DNA from 4 places in the Diaphorobacter sp. ED-3 genome. Region 3 is predicted to be linked to each of the others. Evidence: predicted binding sites of a transcription regulator. Region 3 holds the regulator's gene; each other region holds the start of a gene.
What was found. The regulator FNR, encoded in region 3, switches genes on or off when oxygen is low (the NO sensors DNR and NnrR bind a similar motif). The targets are predictions, from matches to a motif close to TTGATNNNNATCAA.
Positions count from the first base shown of each region.

Region 1 (4,194 bases), 880 kb from region 3:
TTCCCTGCAGCATGGCGCTCCAGGGCGGCATGGGTGTACCGGGGATGCCGTGGGTGATGACGGCAGCCAAATACTCGGGCGGCTTGCCGGCCAGGGCCTCGCGGGTGAGCGCGGGACCCAGGCCGCCCGTCAGGCGCATGCCATGGCACGAACCGCAGTCCTGCCGCACCATGCGCACGAGCTGGGCGGCTCGGTCAGGGTCGGGCGTGCCCTGTGCGCCGGCCGCCGAAGCGGCCAATGCCAGGGCCAGGGACAGGAACGCGGTGCGTGACATGGCTGGCCTTCGAAGTGCGTCAATAGACGTCGTGCTGGGTGTTGTACACGTTGAAGTGGCCGGTCGGCGTGATCAGGCGCGGGTCCTTGATCACGGACTTCAGCTTGAGCGTCTTGTCGTCCACGACGACCAGCGCACTTTGCTTGTCCTTGGCCGACCACACGGCGAACCACACTTCGTCACCTGCCTTGTTGTACTCAGGCTGGGTCACGCGCTTGGCGCCGCCGTCATCGGGCAGACCTGCCCATTCGGCGATCGGCAGCGTGACGTAGCCCTTGTCCAGGTTGTTGATGTCAAACACCACCACGGCTTGCGAAACCTTGGGATCAGGATTCAGCGGTGCGTCGGACCACAGGTGCTTGGACTTGGGATGGGTCTTGATGAACAGCGCTCCGCCGCCCGGGCCCTTGAGCTTGGCCACTTCCTTGAAGGCGTATTGCTTGTTCTTCTGCGGGTCGGTGCCGATCAGCGAGATGGTCTCGTCGCCCAGGTGACCCGTGGCCCACACCGGACCGTACTTGGGGTGCGTGAAGTTGGCGCCGCGGCCGGGGTGGGGGATCTTGCCCACTTCGGTCAGACCGGCCAGCTTGCCGTCCTTGGCGTCGATCGCAGCAATCTTGTTGCTGTTGTTGGCAGCCACCATGAAGTAGCGCTTGGATGCATCCCAGCCACCGTCATGCAGGAAGGGAGCCGAGCCGATCTCGGTGGTCTTCAGCGCATTCAGGTTGGAGTAGTCCACCATCATCGTCTTGCCGGTTTCCTTCACGTTCACCAGGAACTCGGGCTTGTAGTGCGATGCCACGATGGAAGCCACGCGCGGCTCGGGGTGGTATTCCTGCGTGCCGACGACCATGCCGCGGGTAGACACGATCTTCAGGGGCTCCAGGGTGTTGCCGTCCATGATGGTGTACTGGGGAGGCCAGTATGCACCGGCGATCGCCAGCTTGTCCTCATAGCCCTTGAACTTGGAGGTGTCCACCGAGCGTGCTTCCAGGCCCACGCGGATTTCAGCCACGTTGTCGGGCTTTTCCATCCACAGGTCGATCATGTTGATCTTGGCATCGCGGCCGATCACGAACAGATAACGCCCCGAAGCCGACATGCGCGAGATGTGCACCGCGTAGCCGGTCTTGACGATGTTGATGATCTGCTTGGTGTCGCCGTCGATCAGCGCCACTTCGCCCGTGTCGCGCAGCGTGGTGGAGAAGATGTTGTCCAAGTTGTACTTGTTCATCTTCTTCTTGGGACGCTGGTCTGGCGGCACGATGACCTTCCAGGTGTTCTTGGCGTCGGCCAGGCTCCACTCGGGCGGTGTGGGAGGGTCCTGCTGGATGTAGCGGGCCATCAGGTCCACGGTCGCCTCGTCGAATTCGCCGGACGTCTGCCAGTTGGGCATGCCGGCAGGCGAGCCGTAGGCGATGAAGACCTTGAGGTAGTCCGTGCCCTTGGGCAGGGTCACGTCCGGTGTGAGCGGCTTGCCCGTGGCGCCCTTGCGCAGCACGCCGTGGCAGCCCGCGCAACGCTCGAAGTAAATCTGGCGTGCGCGGTCGAACTCGGCCTGCGTCATCTTGGGTGCCTTGGGGTTCGTGCTCTGGTACATGGGCACTTCCGCCAGCGGCGATCCGCCTGCCTGGTAGTTTTTCTCGGCCTCCGAGACTGGCTTGGCGTCCTGCGCCATAGCGGTGGCAGACACCAGGGTGGCGGCCGCTAATGCGACCAGCCTGGCGATCCTCTTTGCTGTCATTGTGGGTCCTCTGCGTCACGGATCAGCGCTTGGGTGGGCCCTGGCGGCTGCCAGGGCCACTCTCGCGAGGTCGCTGTCCATCCCCTCTTCATGCGAGTGGGAGTATCGTCGCAGCGGGTGTTGCCGCTGTCCTTGAACTGGTTCAAGGACGCAAACGGTGCAGCCTTTGAACAATGGAGCCACCCCATGATCCGCAAAGGAGAGGCCCATATGAGCTTCATTGAAGATGCGCGCTGGTTCACCGTGGCACCCGCAGCAGGAGAGTCCGGACAGCCCCCGAAGCCTGGACACGTGACGCTGGTGGGCGCAGGCCCGGGCGACCCTGAGTTGCTCACGCTGCGCGCCGTCAAGGCCCTGCGCGGCGCGCGCCTGGTGCTCTACGACCACCTGGTCGGCAAGGAGGTGCTGCGCTACGTGGCTGAGGATGCCGACCTGATCTACGTGGGCAAGCAGTCCTCGCACCACACGCTGCCGCAGGAATCGATCATCGACCTCATGGTGCGCCTGGCGCGCAGCGGGCGCAGCCTGGTGCGTCTGAAAGGCGGCGATGGCTTCATCTTCGGCCGTGGCGGCGAAGAGGTGCAGGCGCTGGCCGAGGCCGGTATCGCGTTCGACGTGGTGCCGGGCATCACGGCCGCGCAGGGTGCGGGCGCCTGCGCCGGCATCCCGCTCACGCACCGCGACCACTCTGCGACCCTGGTGTTTGCCACCGGCCACCTGCGCGGCGACAACGAAGTGGCGCTGGACTGGGAGGCGCTGGCGCGCCCGCGCCAAACCGTGGTGATCTACATGGGTATGGGCACGCTGCCGATCATCTGCCGCGAACTGGTGCGCCACGGCCTGCCGGACAGCACGCCCGCAGCGCTGGTGGAGCAAGCCTCGCTGCCCGGGCAGCGCTGCATCACCGGCACGCTGCAGGACCTGCCCGCGCTGGCGCAGCAGCACCGCGTGCGTCCGCCGGCGCTCATCATCGTGGGCGACGTGGTGGCGCTGCAGCCGCAACTCATGCAGGGCATGCTGGCGACGGTGGTGTGACGGGCGCCGGCCGCCGGTAGGGCGGCGGGGAGCGCTGGTTCTGAGGCATCATGGGCGCCTCATCTGGCAAAAGCCCATGCAACAAGACATCCTCATCAACTGGTCGCCGCAGGAAACGCGCGTGGCCGTGGTCGAAAACGGCGCCGTGCAGGAACTGCACGTGGAGCGCACGCTGGAGCGGGGCCTGGTCGGCAACGTGTACCTGGGCAAGGTCTCGCGCGTGCTGCCGGGCATGCAATCGGCCTTCATCGACATCGGGCTGGAGCGTGCGGCCTTTCTGCATGTGGCGGACGTGTGGCACCGCCAGGAAGGCGGCGAGGCGCCGATGTTCGCGCGCAAGAACGAACCGCCCGTGCCCATCGAGAAGCAGGTCTTCGAGGGCCAGGCGCTCATGGTGCAGGTCATCAAGGACCCCATCGGCAGCAAGGGCGCACGCCTGTCCACGCAGATCAGCATCGCCGGGCGGCTGCTGGTCTTCCTGCCGCAGGACGACCACGTGGGCGTGTCGCAGAAGATTCCCCAGGCCGAGCGCGACGCCTTGCGCACGCGGTTGCAGAAGCTGGTGGATGACCAGGCATCGGGCAACGGCGGCGGCTTCATTCTGCGCACCAATGGTGAGGACGCCAGCAACGAAGAGCTGGCCGAAGACATCGCCTACCTGCGCAAGACCTGGGCAGGCATCCGGCAGGCAGCGCTGACGCATCCGCCCACCTCACTGCTGTACCAGGACCTGAGCCTGCTGCAGCGTGTGCTGCGCGACCTGGCGGGCGAGCAAACGCAGAGCATCCGCATCGATTCGCGCGAGCAGTTTGTGGCACTGAAGGCGTTCGGCAATGAATTCATGCCTGCGGCCGCCGCCAAGCTGCAGCTGTACAAGGGCGAGCGCCCCATCTTCGATCTGTATTCCATCGACGAGGAGATCGCCCTGGCGCTGGGCCGGCGCGTGCAGCTCAAGTCGGGCGGCTACCTCATCGTGGACCAGACCGAGGCGCTGACCACCATCGACGTGAACACCGGCGGCTACGTGGGCGCGCGCAACTTCGACGACACCATCTTCAAGACCAACCTGGAGGCGGCGGGCGCCATCGCGCGGCAACTGCGCCTGCGCAACCTGGGCGGCATCGTCATTGCCGACTTCATC
Region 1 covers NZ_CP115182.1:2,114,229-2,118,422, forward strand. The annotation lists gene PCQ86_RS10385 (c-type cytochrome) at 1-274, opposite strand, end outside; gene PCQ86_RS10390 (nitrite reductase) at 294-2,018, opposite strand; gene cobA (uroporphyrinogen-III C-methyltransferase) at 2,229-3,053, shown strand; gene rng (ribonuclease G) at 3,130-4,194, shown strand, end outside.
Region 1: a site for FNR is predicted at 2,151-2,164, ahead of cobA (uroporphyrinogen-III C-methyltransferase). Genes of this name have one in related genera too.

Region 2 (4,194 bases), 1.5 Mb from region 3:
CGACAGTGCCGCCCCGGTGTAGCGGTGCTGGGTGGAGAAGTTGGCCGTCACGGTGCCCGATGCCTGGCCGTACGACAGGCCCAGCAGCACGAAGCCCAGCAGCAGGAACACCGTGCCGCCCACCGCGCCACCGTCCAGCAGCCAGGGCGTGGCCAGGCTGAACAGGCCAATCAGCACGGCCATGGAGCCCAGCAGGTTGCGCCGGCCCATGCGGTCGGCCAACCGCCCCGACACCACCACCGCGCCGATGGCCAGGAATGCGCCGGCGATCTGCACGCACAGCACCTCGGCCATGGAGCGGTCGGAGAACAGGGCGAACCACGACAGCGGGAACACCGTCACCACGTGAAAGAGTGCGAAGCTGGCCAGTGCCGCAAAGGCGCCCAGCACCACATTGCTCCCCTCTTCGCGCATCACGCGGGCCACGCCCACGGGCTCCAGTTCCTTCTCTTGCAGCAATTCGGCATAGGACTGCCCCACCACCAGGCGCAGCCGCGCAAACAGCGCCACCACGTTGATCGCAAAGGCCACGCAGAACGGGTAGCGCCAGCCCCAGGCCAGGAATTCTTCGCTGGAGAGGCTGCCGTACAGGTAGGCAAACAACCCGGCGGCCAATGCAAACCCCACGGGCGCGCCCAGTTGCCCCACCATGGAATACCAGCCCCGGCGCTCCGGCGGTGCGGCCATCGCCAGCAGCGACGGCAGCCCGTCCCAGGAGCCGCCCAGCGCCAGCCCCTGGCCGAAGCGCAGCACCGCCAGCGCCCCAGCGGCTGCCAGCCCCGCCACCTGGTAGCTGGGCAGGAAAGCCATGCTCACCGTACAGCCGCCCAGCAGGAACAGCGCCAGCGTCAGCTTGGTGCCGCGCCCCCAGCGCCGCTGCACGGCCATGGAGATGGCGGTGCCCAGCGGCCGGGCGATGAAGGCGATGGCAAAGATGGCAAAGGCCATGAGCGTGCCGTCCAGCCGCGACATGAAGGGGAACAACAGCGACGGGAAGACCAGCACGCAGGCGATCCCGAATACGAAGAAGTCGAAATACTCCGACGCGCGCCCTATGATCACGCCCACGGCGATCTCGCCCGGGGTGACGTCTTCGTCGGTGTGCGCGCGCGACAGCGATGCCGCGCTCTCGGGGCCGTAAACGGGGTATGCGACGGAACCGCTACTCATGACCGTACTCCTTGGCTTTGCAGACACAGCTCCGTTCTACACGCAAGCCCCGCGGTCAACAAGTACGCTTACACTGACGTCCCGCGCGGGAAAACCCTCACGCCCAGTCGGCCATCCGCGCCGCCATGGTCGCGCCTGCAGGCCGCATCCGGCCTGCCATCACGCCATAAGTTTGACCCTGGACAAAATGTCCAATCGACAAATGCGCTAGGCGTATTACATTCGTCTCCGTCCAGTAATTCGCGTTTACACCTAGCGCCGCGCCCGCCCGCGCGACGCAAGGCCGTGCACGCTTTTTGACACGCCTAGCAATGCTCCAACTGAAGAAACTCCGCGGGCCCACCTGGCTCGCCGCGGCTTTGGCCGCAGCCAGCCTGGCTGGTTGCAGCAAGGCCGTTGTATTGAACCCGGCGGGTGATATCGCTGCCCAGCAGGGCAACCTGGTGGTGACTGCCACGGTGCTGATGCTGATCGTCATCGTGCCGGTGATCCTGCTGACGCTGCTGTTCGCCTGGAAGTACCGCCAGGGCAACACCGACGCCGAGTACGACCCCGACTGGCACCACTCCACCTCGCTGGAGCTGGTGATCTGGAGCGTGCCGCTGATGATCATCATTGCCCTGGGCGCGCTGACCTGGATCGCTACCCACAAGCTGGACCCCTACCGCCCCCTGGACCGCATCGACGCCCAGCGCGCGCTGGCCGCCGACGTCAAACCGCTGGAAGTGCAGGTCGTGGCCATGGACTGGAAGTGGCTGTTCTTCTACCCCGAGCAGGGCATTGCCACGGTGAACGAGCTGGCCGCGCCAGTGGACCGCCCGATCCTGTTCAAGCTCACCGCCACATCCACCATGAACGCGTTCTATGTGCCGGACCTGGCCGGCATGATCTACGCCATGCCTGGCATGCAGACCGAGCTGAACGCCATCATCAACAAGCCCGGCGTGTTCCATGGCCTTGCCTCGCACTACAGCGGCCCCGGCTTCTCCGGCATGACCTTCAAGTTCCACGGCCTGAGCGATGCCGAGTTCGCCCAGTGGGTGGACAAGGCCAAGACCGAAGGCAAGCCCCTGGACAAGACCACCTACCTGCAACTGGCCAAGCCCAGCCAGCGCGACCCCGTGCAGCGCTTTTCCACCGTGGAAACGGGCTTGTACGGCAAGGTGCTCAACCGCTGCGTGGAAGACGGGCAGATGTGCATGCACGACATGATGGCCATCGACGCGCTCGGCGGCGAAGCCTTCGTCAAAGCCAATGGTCTGACGCTGCCGCAGGACGTATGCACCGCAGGCAACGCGCCACAGATCCTGGCCGCGCTGCAGCCCGCAGCCGCCCTCCCCGAGGCCACCACCCAACAGTGAATTTGACGGACCCGACGCGGGCGCCAAGCCGGCGCCGGGCCCATTAGCCAAGAGATTCGATATGTTGTCTGAACAAACTACCCCAGCCCACTGGCTGTTGGGCCGCATCACCTGGGACTCGATCCCGATGGCGCACGAGCCCATCGTGCTGTGGACCTTCATCGCGGTGGTCCTGGGTGGCATCGTGATGCTGGCCGGCCTCACCAAGTTCCGCCTGTGGGGCCCGCTGTGGCGCGACTGGATCTGCTCCATCGACCACAAGAAGATCGGCATCATGTACATGATCCTTGGCCTGGTCATGTTCCTGCGCGGCTTCGCCGACGCGGTGATGATGCGCCTGCAGCAGGCCATGGCCGTGGGCGAGAGCATGGGCTACCTGCCGCCGCACCACTACGACCAGATCTTCACGGCCCACGGTGTGATCATGATCTTCTTCGTGGCCATGCCCTTCGTCACGGGCCTGATGAACTACCTCGTGCCGCTGCAGATCGGCGCGCGCGACGTGTCGTTTCCCTTCCTGAACAACTTCAGCTTCTGGATGACCACCGGCGGCGCCGTGCTGGTGATGATCTCGCTGTTCCTGGGCGAGTTCTCCACCTCCGGCTGGCTGGCGCTGTCCAACCTCGGGGCGCAGGACCCTGGCGTGGGTCTGGACTATTACATCTGGGGCCTGCAGATTGCGGGCGTGGGCACCACCTTGTCGGGCATCAACCTGATCGTCACCATCATCAAGATGCGCGCGCCGGGCATGAACCTGATGAAGATGCCCGTGTTCACCTGGACCGCGCTGTGCACCAACGCGCTGATCGTCGCCTCGTTCCCCGTGCTGACGGCCGCGCTGGTGCTGATGTCGCTGGACCGCTATATCGGCACCAACTTCTTCACGAACGACCTGGGGGGCAACTCCATGCTGTACGTGAACCTGATCTGGATCTGGGGCCACCCCGAGGTCTACATCCTGGTGCTGCCGGCCTTCGGCGTGTTCTCCGAGGTCGTCGCCACGTTCTCGCGCAAGCGCCTGTTCGGCTACACCTCCATGGTGTACGCCACGGTGTGTATCACCATCCTGTCGTACCTGGTGTGGCTGCACCACTTCTTCACCATGGGCTCGGGCGCCACGGTGAACACTTTCTTCGGCATCACGACGATGATCATCTCGATCCCGACGGGCGCCAAGATCTTCAACTGGCTGTTCACCATGTACAAGGGCCGCATCCGCTTCAGCGTGCCCATGCTGTGGACGGTGGGCTTCATGTGCACCTTCGCCATCGGCGGCATGACTGGCGTGCTGCTGGCCGTGCCCCCGGCCGACTTCGTGCTGCACAACAGCCTGTTCCTGGTCGCGCACTTTCACAACGTGATCATCGGCGGCGTGGTGTTCGCCGTGTTCGCTGCCATCAACTTCTGGTTCCCCAAGGCCTTCGGTTTCCGCCTGATCGAGTCCTGGGGCAAGGCATCGTTCTGGTTCTGGCTGACTGGCTTCTGGGTCACGTTCACGCCGCTGTACATCCTGGGCCTGATGGGCATCACGCGCCGCGTCAACCATGTGGAAGACGCCTCGCTGCACATCTGGTTCATCATCTCCGCGGTGGGCGTATGCCTGATCGCGGCGGGCATCGCCTGCTTCTTCATCCAGCTGTTCGTGAGCTACCTCAAGCGCGAC
Region 2 covers NZ_CP115182.1:2,722,261-2,726,454, forward strand. The annotation lists gene PCQ86_RS13275 (MFS transporter) at 1-1,170, opposite strand, end outside; gene cyoA (ubiquinol oxidase subunit II) at 1,482-2,531, shown strand; gene cyoB (cytochrome o ubiquinol oxidase subunit I) at 2,593-4,194, shown strand, end outside.
Region 2: a site for FNR is predicted at 1,343-1,356, ahead of cyoA (ubiquinol oxidase subunit II). Genes of this name have one in related genera too.

Region 3 (4,194 bases):
GACGCCCATTGAATGGTGTGGGTGGCGTCCGGCGTGCCACCCAGCCCCGTAAGCGCCGCGCAGGGAACAGAACACATCGCCAAACAGTGAGCCCCTCCCATCAGCCCCATCAGGAAGGCCGTCGTGGCCAGCGCCCACAGCATGGATCAAATAATCCGGGAAAAGCGAGCGCGGTTACGGTCAGCCTGCAGATACTTGTCGAACACCATGGCCACGCCGCGCACGAAATACCATCCCATGGGCGTGACTTCAACGCCCTCATCACTGATTTTCACCAAGCCCTGAGCCGCCATTTCTTGCAGTTGCTGTAATTCCGCATCGAAATAACTGCGGAAATCAATCAGCCAGGACTGTTCCAACGGCTCAAACAGTAATTCACCTTGGCACATCAACGCCATGATGACTGCGCGACGCACCAAGTCGTCCTTGGTCAACGCCAGCCCGCGCACCACAGGCAAATGCCCCTGGTTAATGCAGTCGTAATACTCGTCCAGCGTTTTCACATTTTGACTGTAAGTAGCGCCCACGCGCCCGATGGCAGAAACGCCCAGACCAATCAGGTCGCAATCGGGCTGCGTGCTATAGCCTTGGAAATTGCGGTGCAGCCTGCCTTGCCGCTTGGCCACCGCCAGCGCATCGTCTGGCAGAGCGAAATGGTCCATGCCCACGTAGACGTAGCCGGCTTCCTGGAACACATCAAGTGACCGGGCCAACATGGACACCTTGGCCGAAGCCATGGGCAACTCGGCCGTGATGATGCGTCGCTGCGACTTGAAGCGTTCTGGCAAGTGAGCGTACGCATACAGCGCGATCCGGTCTGGCCGCAACTCGGCTACCTGCTCCAAGGTGCGATCAAACGACTCCGGTGTCTGGCGCGGCAGCCCGTAGATCAAATCCACGTTCACCGATTCAAACCCGAGCTTCCGAGCCGCATCGACCAACGCGAACACCTTTTCGGCAGGCTGAATGCGGTGCACGGCCTTTTGTACTTCAGGGTCGAAATCCTGCACGCCAAAGCTCAGGCGATTGAAACCCAGCTCCGCCAACAATCCCAGCCGCGCTTCATCCACGGTCCGGGGGTCCACTTCTATGGAGTACTCCCCCCCAGGAACAAGGACGAAACTGCGCCTCAGCATGCCCATCAGTTCGCGCAAACCGTCATCCGTCAGGAAAGTAGGCGTGCCTCCGCCGAAATGCAGCTGGCTCACATGCTGACCCACACCGCAGTGCGCCGTATGCAGGTCGATTTCACGGCTGAGGTAACGCAAGTAGACCTCTGCCCGCTCCGGATGCCGGGTAATGATTTTGTTACACGCGCAGTAATAGCACAGCGATTCACAAAACGGGATGTGGACATAAAGCGACAACGGCATCGCCTTGGCTACCGACCCCACGCGACGCTGCTGCAGCGCAAGGATGTATTCCCGCTCGCCAAAGGCCTCGACAAAACGATCAGCAGTCGGATAAGAGGTGTAGCGCGGCCCTGGGACGTCAAAGCGACGCAGGAGCTCTGTTGTAACAACGGTCATGACGGGATTCCTTGCACTTTCATATCACTGTGCCGTAGAGTCCCCCATGAGTCCTTGACGTTGATCAAGCGCCCATGAGGTCCTTGTGGCGACAATTTGACTTCGGCTCAAAGTCGTCCGGCGGCCTACGGCATTCCATGTCTCCCAGCCGTTCAGAGGTAAGCTCAAGCCATGAACAGGGTTCCCATGCATACGAATCTCCAGACCATCAAAGTTGCCTGCTCAAACTGCAATCTGCGTGAGCTGTGCATGCCCGTGGGTCTGGACGACCAGCAACTCAAGCGCATCGATGACATTGTTGCTGTACGACGCAAGATCAAGCGTGGCGGCACGCTTTTCCGGAACGGTGAACCCTTCACATCCCTTTTTGCCATCCGCACCGGATTCTTCAAGACCTGTGTCGCCACCGAAGACGGTCGCGATCAAGTGACGGGTTTTCAAATGGCTGGCGAGATCATCGGCCTGGATGGCATCGTGAGTGACCGCCACACCTGCGATGCGGTAGCGCTTGAAGACGCCGAAGTATGCGTCATGCCTTTCGATCGTATTGAAGAGTTGTCGCGCGAAGTAACGGCATTACAGCACCATGTGCACAAGATCATGAGCCGCGAGATTGTTCGCGAGCATGGGGTCATGCTGTTGCTGGGGAGTATGCGTGCCGAGGAACGCCTTGCCGCATTCCTGTTGAATCTCGTACAACGCTTGCATGCCCGGGGTTTCTCACAATCCGAATTGGTGCTGCGCATGACACGCGAAGAGATCGGCAGCTACCTGGGATTGAAACTGGAAACCGTCAGCCGCACGTTTTCCAAGTTCGTGGAAGAAGGTATTGTGGAAGTAAAACAGCGCCATGTGCGCATCGTCGATACCGATGCGCTGAAGCGCATTGTCAACAGCCAGCAAGCCTGCCATTAAGCCTGGGTTTTTGCTGATTCATAACTGATCGGCGGAAAGATCAGGAAACGTATTTGGCGCAATCAGCCGGCCGCGCCCCTTTGGGCACGGGGCAGCGATTCAACTCAAAGGGCGAGAGTGACAACAGCGTCGTCAATGCGCTGGAAGCCATGAGTACGAACCAGAACGTGAAGAAGGCGATGGTATACACACCTTCGCGCGAGAGATGCAGGGGTTGATCAAACCACTGCAGCGCTTCTGGATCCACGAAGGCGAACACCACCATTTCCATGACGCCCGCCATCAAAAAGGCCGGCCACGCGATCCACATCAATCGTTGCATCCACATTCGCCCATCTCCTAGCAGGTGTAGTTGACAGCCTAGCATCTGTTCTCCGGCATGCAAAGAGGACTCGCCCTGCCGGTCAACGCGGTTGGTCCTCCAGCGGAGTAGCTGCATGGTTGCGCCCCTTCATGGCAGGCGTCATGTCGCCTCCTGACTCCTTCAGGGTCTCGTTGATGTTCAACCCCCGTTGGTAATAGTCTTCCGCGATGACGGGGTCGGGTTGGCTCACGGCCAGCCAGAGGGTCACGAAGCCCGCAATGATGACAATCACCGGCCCCGCGATGACAAGCCAGACATGGCCAAACGTCCACCAAGGCTTTCCTGCGTCTTCCAGATTCATGGGGAAATTACTCGGCATTTATACCAACTCCTCGCTCATTTATGAGCACAGCTTGTTCATTTGCATTCCACGACCGCCTTCAGCGGGGTACAAGGAACACGGATTTCTCTGCCACTTGGGCTTTATCACCCTGCGCTTGAATATCGAAATACACCGTATGCGATCCAGGAGATGCTGAGCCATACGGAATTTGAAGACGGACAACCACCCATCGGGATTCCGCCGGTCCAATGTCAATTACGGTCTCGGACGCCACTTCCAGCCCTTCCATACCGTGGGCGCTGATGGTGTAGCGCTGCGCCCCCTCCGTGGCGTTCATGATCTGCAGCCGGTAGATATTTTCCAGCTTGCCTCCCGCCACGATGCGCGAGAGCGCAGCGCGGTCGCGCACGATGTCCACCTTCAACGGCGTGCGTACCACCAAGCTGGCCAGCATGCCAATGCACAACACCACCAGCACCGCTGAATAGAACAACACACGGGGTCGCAGCACGCGTTTGAGCATTTGCGATTGGGTCCAGTGGTTCTTGACGCCGTTCTGCGTCGAGAAGCGAATCAGCCCGCGCGGATACTTCATCTTATCCATCACGGTATTGCAAGCGTCCACGCAGAGACCGCAACCAATGCATTCGTATTGCAGTCCGTTGCGAATATCGATACCCGTTGGGCAGACCTGGACACACAGCGTGCAATCGATGCAGTCACCCAGTCCCGCAGCTTTGTGATCTACGGTCTTGTTACGGGGCCCGCGAGGCTCGCCGCGCTCGGGATCGTAAGAGACGACCAGCGTGTCCCTGTCGAACATTGCGCTTTGGAAACGCGCATAAGGGCACATGTATTTGCACACCTGCTCGCGCAGGAATCCTGCGTTGCCGTACGTGGCCAACCCATAGAAGATCACCCAGAATATCTGCCACCCTCCTTGCAGGGCCAGCAACTCTTCCCCCAGCTCGCGAATCGGAACGAAATAGCCCACGAAGGTGAAGCCGGTCCAGAACGCGACCGCAATCCAAATGGCTTGCTTGACAGTTTTTTTCCAGATCTTCTCAAATGTCCACGGACCATTGTCCAGGCGCATACGGGCA
Region 3 covers NZ_CP115182.1:1,235,355-1,239,548, reverse strand. The annotation lists gene PCQ86_RS06035 (sulfite exporter TauE/SafE family protein) at 1-143, opposite strand, end outside; gene hemN (oxygen-independent coproporphyrinogen III oxidase) at 147-1,529, opposite strand; gene fnr (fumarate/nitrate reduction transcriptional regulator Fnr) at 1,701-2,444, shown strand; gene PCQ86_RS06020 (hypothetical protein) at 2,485-2,772, opposite strand; gene PCQ86_RS06015 (FixH family protein) at 2,849-3,127, opposite strand; gene ccoG (cytochrome c oxidase accessory protein CcoG) at 3,189-4,194, opposite strand, start outside.

Region 4 (4,194 bases), 670 kb from region 3:
AACCTAGAGCGCCCGGGCCATGTGTACAGCCGCCTGAGCAACCCCACCAACGCGGTGCTGGAGCAGCGCGTGGCAGCGCTGGAGGGCGGCGTGGGGGCGATTGCCGTGGCCAGCGGGCAGGCCGCGCTGCACCTGGCGATTGCCACATTGATGGGCGCAGGCAGCCACATCGTGGCCAGCACGGCGCTGTATGGCGGCAGCCAGAACCTGCTGCACTACACGCTGCGCCGCTTCGGCATTGACACCACCTTCGTGAAGCCCGGCGACATCGACGGCTGGCGCGCCGCCATCCGCCCCAACACCAAGCTGTTCTTTGGCGAAACCGTAGGCAACCCCGGGCTGGAGGTGTTGGACATCCCCACGGTCGCGGACATTGCGCATGAAGCTGGCGTGCCCCTGCTGGTGGACTCCACCCTCACCTCGCCGTGGCTCATCAAGCCCTTCGAGCATGGCGCGGACCTGGTGTACCACTCGGCCACCAAGTTCCTCTCAGGCCATGGCACGGTGATCGGCGGCGTCGTGGTCGATGGCGGCAGCTTCGACTGGGAAGGCTCCGGCCGCTTCCCCGAGCTGACCCAGCCCTACGACGGCTTTCACAACATGGTGTTCACCGAGGAGAGCACCGTGGGCGCCTTCCTGCTGCGCGCTCGCCGCGAGGGCCTGCGCGACTTCGGCGCCTGCATGAGCCCGCACACCGCCTGGCTGATCCTGCAGGGCATCGAGACCCTGCCGCTGCGCATGGAACGCCACATGCGCAATACCGAGAAGGTGGTGCAGTTCCTGGCCAGCCACCCGTTCGTCGAGCGCGTGGGCCACCCGCTGCTCGAGTCCCACCCCAGCCACCAGCTCGCGCAGCGCCTGCTGCCGCGCGGCGCGGGCTCGGTGTTCAGCTTCGACCTCAAGGGCAACCGCGAGCAGGGCAAGACGTTCATCGAGACGCTCAAGCTCTTCAGCCACCTGGCCAATGTGGGTGACTGCCGCAGCCTGGTGATCCACCCCGCCTCCACCACGCACTTCCGCATGAGCGACGAAGCGCTCGCCGCGGGCGGCATCAGCCAGGGCACGATCCGCCTGTCGATCGGGCTGGAAGATGCCGACGACCTGATCGACGACCTCAAGCGGGCGCTCAAGGCTGCGGAGAAGCAAGCGCGAAAGGCAGGTGCGTGATGTACGTGCAAGTCAACGGCGCACAGACCTACTGCTACACCGGCGGCAAGCCCTTCGATGCCGCCAAGCCCACCGTGGTGTTCATCCACGGCGTACTCAATGACCACAGCGTCTGGGCGCTGCAAAGCCGCTACATGGCCAACCATGGCTGGAACGTGCTGGCCGTCGACCTGCCCGGCCACAGCAAAAGCGCGGGCGATGCCCCTGCGAGCGTGGAGCAGGCGGCCGACTTCGTGGGCGCCCTGCTCGACGCACTGTCCATCCAGCACGCCGCGCTGGTGGGCCATAGCTGGGGCTCGTTGATCGCGCTGGAGGCCGCCGCACGCCTGGGCGGGCGCGTGAGCCATCTGGTGCTGGTGGGTACGGCCTATCCGATGAAGGTGTCGCCCGCGCTCATCGAGGCATCGCAGACCGACCCCGAGCAGGCGCTGCGCATGGTCAACGTGTTCTCGCGCAGCACCCTCGCGCCCCCCTCAGGCGCGGGCTTCTGGGTGTACGGCGCGGGCATGGCGCTGGGCCGCAAGGTGCTGCGCAGCAACCCGCAGGTCAATGTGTTCCACCGCGGCTTCGTCGCCTGCGACAGCTACTCCCATGGCGAGCAGGCCATCGCAGCGGTGCAGTGCCCCGTGCTGTTCGCCTTGGGCACGCAAGACCAAATGACCACGCCCAAGGCCGCGCAGGGGTTGATCCAGGCCGCGCGATCCGCGGGCAAGGACGTGCAGATCGTCCATCTGCCGGTGGGCCACCACCAGATGACCGAAGCACCGGACGCAACGCTGTTCGCCATCCGCGACTTCTTGGCAAGACGCATCCCCGCCTGAAATCGTTGCACTGCAGGGCCGGCGGTGCAGGGCATCCCCTGCAGCGCTCCCCTGCCCAATGGATGACGGGCGCCGCCGCCTCGGCAGAGGGATATGACTTCCCCTGCCACATGCGAAACACTGGCCCCTGCTTGCCCGCGGCGACCATTTACGGCCACGTGATGCATATCAAAAACAGCATCAAATGCCCAACCAGCAAGCGCAGTCAGCTATTGTTTATATAGCAAAAGAAGGCCAATAGCGGCCACTTTCCCCGGCCTGGCACTGGGGCATTGGCACGGTCCACGCCTGCGGACCTAGACTGGGTTCACTCGACCAGTCGCGTCGTCCGGCGTCCGCCCTGCATGCACCTGCCTCCATCCACCGATGCCCGCGACACCCCGTGGCATGCGCTTTCCGCTGGCGAAGCGCTGCAACGGCTGCAAACCGACGACCGCCACGGCCTGGCGCATGCCGAGGTGGCGCGGCGCCTGGCACGCTTCGGCCCCAACCGCCTGCCCGCGCCGCCGCGCCGACCGGCCTGGCTGCGCCTGCTGCAGCAATTTCACAACGTGCTGATCTACGTGATGCTCGCTGCCGCGACGGTCACCGCGGCACTGGCGCACTGGATCGACACCGGGGTGCTATTGGGGGCCGTGATCGTCAACGCGATCATCGGTTTCTTGCAGGAGGGCAAGGCCGAGTCGGCGCTGGACGCGATACGCCACATGCTCTCGCACCAGGCCACGGTGCTGCGCGGGGGGGAGCGCCAACTGGTGGACGCCGACCAGCTCGTGCCGGGCGACATCGTCATCCTCGCGTCCGGCGACAAGGTGCCCGCGGACCTGCGCATCCTCACGGCCCGCAGCCTGCGCGCCGACGAGGCCGTGCTGACGGGCGAGTCCGTGCCCTGCGACAAGGACGAAGCCGCCGTGGCAGCCGACGCCGCTTTGGGCGACCGCCGCAGCATGCTCTACTCCGGCACGCTGGTGGCCGCGGGCACCGCTTTGGGCACCGTGGTGGCCACGGGCACGAACAGTGAACTGGGGCGCATCAGCACGCTATTGGCCCAGGTGCAGGCGAGCACCACGCCGCTGCTGCGGCAGATCGCGCAGTTCAGCCGCTGGCTGGCGCTGGCCATCGGGCTGTTCGTGCTCGCCACGTTCGCCATCGGGGTGCTCTGGCGCGCTCAGGCACCCGCGGACATGTTCATGATGGCCGTGGCGCTGGCGGCCTCGGCCATCCCCGAGGGGCTGCCCGCCATCATGACCATCACCCTGGCCATGGGCGTGCGGCGCATGGCGCAGCACAACGCCATCATCCGCCACCTGCCGGCAGTGGAAACGCTGGGAGCCGTCACGGTGATTTGCTCCGACAAGACCGGCACCCTCACTTGCAACGAGATGACCGTGCAGCGCGTGGTGACCGCCGACCATGTCATAGAGGTGACCGGCAGCGGCTATGCGCCGCAGGGGGGCTTCCTCATCGGGGGCGTGCCCATCACTGCGCAAGAACACCCTGCCCTGCAGTCCGTGGCCCAGGTGGCGCTGCTGTGCAACGACGCCACGCTGCACGACGGACCCCAGGGCTGGAGCCTGACGGGCGACCCGACGGAGGGCGCGCTCGTCACCCTGGCGCTCAAGGCGGGGCTGGACGCCACGGCGCTGCATGCGCGCCAGCCGCGCATCGACGCCATACCGTTCGAGTCCGAGCACCGCTTCATGGCCACACTGCACCACGACCACGCGGGGCATGCGGTGATCCTGGTGAAAGGAGCGCCCGAGCGTGTGCTGGACATGTGCAACGCACAGCGCCAGTGGCCCGCCGATGGCGCGGGCACCGATGCCCCGCTGCAGCACGACTACTGGCGCCGCGCGGCCAACGACTGCGCGGCGCGGGCGCTGCGCGTGCTGGCGATCGCCATCAAGCGCGTGCCGGCGCAGCGGCACGCGCTGCAGTTCGCCGACATGGAGGGCGGCTTCACGCTGCTCGGACTGCTGGGCAGCATGGACCCGCCGCGCCCCGAGGCCGTGGCCGCCGTGGCCGAATGCCAGGCCGCGGGCGTACGCGTGAAGATGATCACCGGCGACCACGGCGAAACCGCACGTGCGATTGGCGCGCAGCTGGGCATCGGCCTGGGCCGCCCCGCCCTCACGGGCGCCGAGATCGAGCTGCTGGACGACGCCGCCTTGCGTGACGTGGTGGCCAGCGTGGACGTGTTCGCCCG
Region 4 covers NZ_CP115182.1:1,903,920-1,908,113, reverse strand. The annotation lists gene PCQ86_RS09440 (O-acetylhomoserine aminocarboxypropyltransferase) at 1-1,167, shown strand, start outside; gene PCQ86_RS09435 (alpha/beta fold hydrolase) at 1,167-1,988, shown strand; gene PCQ86_RS09430 (cation-transporting P-type ATPase) at 2,333-4,194, shown strand, end outside.
Region 4: a site for FNR is predicted at 2,147-2,160, ahead of PCQ86_RS09430 (cation-transporting P-type ATPase). Genes of this name have one in related genera too.